2 linked regions of the Sinorhizobium fredii NGR234 genome follow. The protein of the gene in region 2 interacts with the protein of the main gene of each other region in a pairwise test. Links are inferred from orthologs where the notes say so. Each region holds a gene or a part of one and is shown on either strand. Other genes may lie near its edges.

Evidence for each region.
Region 1: the proteins of rho (region 2) and nusG interact in binary tests that used the Escherichia coli proteins (3 or more experiments, as listed by UniProt). The link is inferred for Sinorhizobium fredii NGR234 from one-to-one orthologs.

What each region holds. Positions count from the first base shown.
Region 1 is NC_012587.1:1,223,926-1,226,949, forward strand. The notes cover bases 120-2,825. They hold nusG (transcription termination/antitermination protein NusG), read left to right. Parts: upstream 120-1,060; coding sequence 1,061-1,591; downstream 1,592-2,825. Other genes in these bases: NGR_RS17125 (NAD-dependent epimerase/dehydratase family protein), read left to right, coding at 120-418; secE (preprotein translocase subunit SecE), read left to right, coding at 843-1,043; rplK (50S ribosomal protein L11), read left to right, coding at 1,807-2,235; rplA (50S ribosomal protein L1), read left to right, coding at 2,240-2,825. Outside these bases: more of NGR_RS17125, read left to right, coding at 1-119; more of rplA, read left to right, coding at 2,826-2,938. UniProt on the Escherichia coli protein: Part of the processive rRNA transcription and antitermination complex (rrnTAC). The complex forms an RNA-chaperone ring around the RNA exit tunnel of RNA polymerase (RNAP).
Region 2 is NC_012587.1:3,534,622-3,537,806, forward strand. What follows is about bases 222-3,088. They hold rho (transcription termination factor Rho), read right to left. Parts: upstream 2,355-3,088; coding sequence 1,089-2,354; downstream 222-1,088. Other genes in these bases: mnmE (tRNA uridine-5-carboxymethylaminomethyl(34) synthesis GTPase MnmE), read right to left, coding at 222-726; hemJ (protoporphyrinogen oxidase HemJ), read right to left, coding at 2,553-3,088. Outside these bases: more of mnmE, read right to left, coding at 1-221; more of hemJ, read right to left, coding at 3,089-3,092; hemE (uroporphyrinogen decarboxylase), read right to left, coding at 3,089-3,185. UniProt on the Escherichia coli protein: Facilitates transcription termination by a mechanism that involves Rho binding to the nascent RNA, activation of Rho's RNA-dependent ATPase activity, and release of the mRNA from the DNA template.

The sequences.
Region 1 (3,024 bases), 2.3 Mb from region 2 along the record:
GGTTGTCAACGAAAAGACCGCGCGTGCCTTTGCAGAGCGGTCCGGGTTCGACATCTACGCGCTGCGTATCGGCAACGTCATCGAGCCGCACGAATATGAGCGCTTCCCTCACTATTTCGCTCATCCGGAAATCCGCAAACGGATCGCCTGGAGCTATATCGATGCCCGGGACCTGGGCCAGATCGTCAAGCTCTGCATCGAGAAGGACGGGCTCGGTTTTGCGGTCTTCAATGCCTGCAACGACACGGTATCGGCCAACACGCCGACGCGCGAGCTTGCCAGGCGCTTCTATCCGAATGTCCCCTTCACCAGGGAGATCGGCGAGTTCGAGGGGCTGCTCTCGAACCGGAAGATCCGCGAGGTCCTTGGCTTCAAGGAGGAGCACGACTGGCGGAAATACGTGAAGCTTGACACCTAGCGTCGGTGCGCCGGAGATGCGCGCGGACCATGAGAAAATTTTCTTGGCACTTTTTGCGCTTTTGTCGCGAATGCGCTTGAAAGCATCCGGCAAACTGAATAAGAAGCCGCAGACTTGAGATGCATCCGGTTTCGGTTGTGTTTCTGGTCTAGGGGTATAGCTCAGTTGGTAGAGCGGCGGTCTCCAAAACCGCAGGTCGGGGGTTCGAGCCCCTCTGCCCCTGCCAGTCTCCCGTTCTTGCCCTGTCGTCAGAATTCGGCCAGAATGCGTGGGAGAGGGCGGCGCAGCCGTCTTTATATATTCACAAAAAAGACCGATCGGCTCTTGTGGTTTTCGGAATCGGTCTTTATGTAGGGTCCAAACAGACACGCGGTGCGTGGGGCTGAAACATCGGCTTTACGCGCCGTAATGGCGTGAGCATTTTATGGCATCCAAAACGAATCCGTTCACGTTTCTGCAGCAGGTGCGCTCGGAAACGTCAAAAGTGACTTGGCCTTCGCGGCGCGAGACGACGATCTCGACGCTGATGGTCTTCGTCATGGTCTCTTTTGCCGCCGCCTTTTTCTTTGGTGCGGACCAGTTGATGGGTTGGCTGATGAGCCTGATCCTCAACGTTGGCGCTTGATCTGGGTGGAGAGAAGCATGGCTGCGCGCTGGTATATCGTTCACGCCTATTCGAATTTCGAGAAGAAAGTCGCCGAATCGATCGAAGAGAAAGCCAGGCAGAAGGGTCTGTCGCATCTGTTTGAGAAGATTCTCGTGCCGACCGAGAAGGTGGTCGAGGTTCGTCGCGGCCGCAAGGTCGATGCGGAGCGGAAGTTCTTCCCGGGTTATGTTCTCGTGCGGGCGAATCTGACGGACGAGGCTTACCACCTCATCAAGAACACGCCGAAGGTCACCGGGTTTCTCGGAACCGACAGCAAGCCGGTGCCGATTCCGGATCATGAGGCGGAGCGGATTCTGGGTCAGGTCCAGGATGGCGTCGAGCGTCCGAAGCCTTCGGTCTCCTTCGAGATCGGCGAGCAGGTCCGTGTGTCGGATGGCCCCTTCGCCTCCTTCAATGGCATCGTCCAGGATGTCGATGAAGAGCGTTCGCGCCTGAAGGTCGAGGTGTCGATCTTCGGCCGCGCCACTCCCGTCGAACTGGAATACGGCCAGGTCGAAAAGGTCTGAAAGAGCGAAGCTTACTGAATTGGGCAGGTTGACGTGTCGACCTGTTCCGGCGGAGTGATCCGCATGCGCGTGGGAGGAAGCCGGTCTTAGCCGGGCCGGTATATCCGCACCACGCAACCGCAGCCGCCGGTCATCGACCGGCAAGGAGCCGGGCAACCGGCTGAACAGTTCCCGCTTCCGGCTTGGCCGGGCGGGGCAAAGAGAGGCAGAGAGAAATGGCTAAGAAAGTAGCAGGCCAGCTCAAGCTGCAGGTAAAGGCCGGCTCGGCGAACCCGTCGCCGCCGATCGGTCCTGCGCTTGGTCAGCGTGGCATCAACATCATGGAATTCTGCAAGGCGTTCAATGCCGCTACGCAGGAAATGGAAAAGGGTATGCCGATTCCGGTCGTCATCACCTATTACCAGGACAAGTCCTTCACCTTCATCATGAAGCAGCCGCCGGTCAGCTACTTCCTGAAGCGCGAGGCGAAGATCCAGTCCGGTTCGAAGACCCCGGGCAAGGCGAAGGCCGGTTCGATCTCCAAGGCCCAGATCCGCACGATCGCAGAGGCCAAGATGAAGGACCTCAACGCGGCCGATATCGAAGGCGCAATGGCAATGGTCGAGGGCTCCGCCCGCTCCATGGGCCTGGAAGTGACGGGCTAAGACCATGGCGAAGATTGCAAAGCGTGTACAGAAGTCCCGCGAGGGCATTGATCCGGCGAAGGTCTACGGCCTCACCGAAGCCGTGACGCTCGTCAAGGAGCGTGCGACCGCCAAGTTCGATGAGACCATCGAAGTGGCGATGAACCTCGGCGTCGATCCGCGCCATGCCGACCAGATGGTCCGTGGCGTCGTCAACCTGCCGAACGGCACCGGCCGCTCGGTTCGCGTTGCCGTTTTCGCCCGTGGCGCCAAGGCCGATGAAGCCAAGGCCGCCGGCGCCGACGTCGTCGGTGCGGAAGACCTGGTCGAGATCGTCCAGGGCGGCAAGATCGATTTCGATCGCTGCATCGCGACCCCGGACATGATGCCGCTCGTCGGCCGTCTCGGCAAGGTTCTCGGCCCGCGCGGCATGATGCCGAACCCGAAGGTCGGCACCGTGACGATGGACGTCACCGCAGCCGTCAAGTCTTCGAAGGGCGGCGCCGTCGAGTTCCGCGTCGAGAAGGCTGGTATCGTTCACGCCGGCGTCGGCAAGGCATCCTTCGATGCCAAGGCGCTGGAAGAGAACATCCGCGCTTTCGCAGATGCGGTGATCAAGGCGAAGCCGACCGGCGCCAAGGGCAACTACGTCAAGCGCGTGGCGATCTCCTCGACGATGGGCCCCGGCCTAAAGATCGACCCGGCAACGCTGAGCGTCGCCTGATAATTCTACAGCGCCGTGCGCTTTTTAAGCGCACAAAGGTCGCTGTAGCGCTTTGAATTGCTGCATGTTTTGTCCTTAAATCGAAC
Region 2 (3,185 bases):
AATATCCCGCTTGGCAAGCGCATTGAGGAGGCTCGATTTCCCGGCATTCGGCGCGCCGGCGATGACGATCTTCAAGCCGTCGCGGATGATCTCCGCCAGCCCGGCCCGGTCGACATGGGCATCGATTTCCGCCTGCAGCGTCTCGATGTCGGCCCAGATCATTTCGCTGACCGAGCCGGGAATGTCGTCCTCATCGGCAAAGTCGAGTTCCGCCTCGATCATCGCCCGCGCATGCGTCAGGCGCCTCGACCAGCCCTGATAGAGAGCCGATTGACCGCCGCCGGCCTGTTCGACGGCAAGCCGCCGCTGCATTTCCGTCTCGGCAGAAATCAGATCGGCCAGTCCCTCGACCTCGACCAGATCCATCTTGCCATTCTGGAAGGCGCGGCGCGAGAACTCGCCGGCCTCGGCATGCCGCAGTCGTTCAAACCCGGCGAGCGTGTCGAGAATGGCGTGGACCACGGCCCGCCCGCCATGCACCTGCAGTTCGCAGCAATCCTCGCCGGTGAACGACGCGGGGGCAGGAAAATAGATCACCAGGCCGCTATCCAGGATCTCACCGTTTCGAGTCCGAATCGTTCTCAGCGCTGCCGTGCGCGGTTTCGGCAGAGCGCCGCAAAGACGCCCGATCACAGCGGCCGTCGCTGATCCGCTGATGCGGATGACGGCGACGCCGGCGGGCAGGGCGCCACTGGAGAGCGCGTATATCGTATCCGTGATCTGCATCGGCTCATTCGGCGCTTGTCGGCGCAACGCTCAACTGTGGGCGCCGCGCCAGCCTCAGTTCTTATCTCTATAGAGGTCCGTTCAGCCGGCGCCTCGGCAGCCCTTATGTCCATAGTGCCTGGGCGCTTTCGGCTTTCCGGCATGGCGGACGGAGCGCAGACTTATGCATAGGTGTCGGGCGAAAATCAAGCGACGCCAGAGTCAGTGAAGCTACGTCGGCTGTTTCACGTGAATCATTCTGATGAACCGACGTTTCTTCCATCCGGCAGGAAGTCCGAAACCTGTCTGAGAAATCGAACGCAAACAAAAGTGACCGGAATCAAGTGATCCCGGTCACGCCAAATCACCGATTCGTCGATCGATCAGGTATTCATCGAATCGAAGAAATCGCCGTTGGTCTTCGTCTGCTTGAGCTTGTCGATAAGGAACTCGATCGCATCGGTCGTGCCCATCGGCGCGAGAATGCGCCGCAGCACGAAGATCTTCTGCAGGTCCTGGCGCGGCACCAGCAGGTCTTCCTTGCGCGTTCCGGACTTCAGAATGTCCATCGCCGGGAAGATGCGCTTGTCGGCGACCTTGCGGTCGAGGACGATTTCCGAGTTGCCGGTGCCCTTGAATTCTTCGAAGATCACTTCGTCCATGCGGCTGCCGGTGTCGATCAGCGCAGTGGCGATGATCGTCAGCGACCCGCCTTCCTCGATGTTGCGGGCCGCACCGAAGAAGCGCTTCGGGCGCTGCAGGGCATTGGCGTCGACGCCGCCGGTCAGCACCTTGCCCGAGGACGGCACGACGGTGTTGTAGGCCCGGCCGAGGCGGGTGATCGAGTCGAGAAGAATGACGACGTCACGGCCGTGCTCGACAAGGCGCTTGGCCTTCTCGATGACCATTTCGGCGACCTGGACGTGGCGCGTTGCCGGTTCGTCGAAGGTCGAGGAAACGACTTCGCCCTTCACCGAACGCTGCATGTCCGTCACTTCTTCCGGCCGTTCGTCGATCAGAAGCACGATCAGGTAACATTCCGGATGGTTGGCGGTGATCGAATGGGCGATGTTCTGCAGCAGAACCGTCTTACCGGTCCGAGGCGGTGCAACGATCAGGCCGCGCTGGCCCTTGCCGAGCGGCGCGACGAGATCGATGACGCGAGCCGACAGATCCTTGGACGTCGGCACTTCGAGTTCCATCTTGAAGCGCTCGTTCGGATAGAGCGGCGTCAAATTGTCGAAGTGAACCTTGTGGCGGATCTTCTCCGGATCGTCGAAGTTGATCGTGTTGACCTTAAGGAGCGCAAAGTAGCGCTCGCCTTCCTTCGGACCGCGAATCGGCCCTTCCACCGTATCGCCCGTCTTCAGCGAAAAGCGGCGGATCTGCGATGGCGAAATATAGATGTCGTCCGGACCGGGCAGATAGTTTGCATTCGCCGACCGAAGGAAGCCGAATCCGTCCTGAAGGACCTCGACAACGCCTTCACCGATAATCTCTATCTCCTGTGTGGCGAGATTCTTGAGGATGCCGAACATCAGCTCCTGCTTGCGCATGGTGCTGGCGTTCTCGACCTCGAGTTCTTCGGCAAAGGCGAGAAGATCCGTCGGCGTCTTGTTCTTGAGGTCTTGAAGCTTCATTTCAGCCATGAAGAGTCCATGATTTGTAGGGGAAATTGGGAATAGGCGTGATTTTCGTAAGGGAGCTGCGAGGGGGAAGGGGGCAGGCTCGAAACTTCGTCACAGGCCTTGGGATGAAGGAGATGGGCGAAAATAGCGATTCACGTGAAACGCTGCAAGGGGGCGCAGCAAATTAGCGGCAACTATCGCCGTGCGAATCGATTGAACTCAAAAAGGCTTCACGACGGCGAGAATGACGATCAGGATCATCAACAGGGTCGGCGCCTCGTTCATCAGCCTCCAGTAGCGCGCGCTCTTCCGATTCGCGTCCCGTTGGAAGGCGGCCACCGCCCGGCTGAAATGCACATGCACCAGCGTCAGCAGCACGACGCAGAAAAGCTTTGCATGGAGCCAACCACCCCTAAAGCCGTAGACGCTCCAGGCAAGATAGAGGCCAAGCATCCAGGCAATCATCATGGCCGGGTTCATGATGACCTTCAGGAGGCGCAGTTCCATCGTCTTGAAGGTCTCGGACTGCACCGAGCCGCGCGGCGCGTCGGTATGATAGATGAACAGCCGCGGCATATAGAGAAGCGCTGCCATCCACGACATGACCGCAATGATGTGGAGCGCCTTGATCCAGAGATAAAGATCGTCCGGCTGCGCGACGAAAAGCCCTGCCAGCAGGGCGACGAAGACGGAAAGCGCGACGAGAGCCCGAAGCCTTGCACGCTTTCCGGGAGCGCTATCCGTCTGGTGCTCGATCATCCTTTCGTCCCACGAACGCGCGCGACGAGGGCGGAGACGTTCTCCGGATCCGCCTCCGGCGTAATGCCGTGGCCGAGATTGAAGATCAGCGGT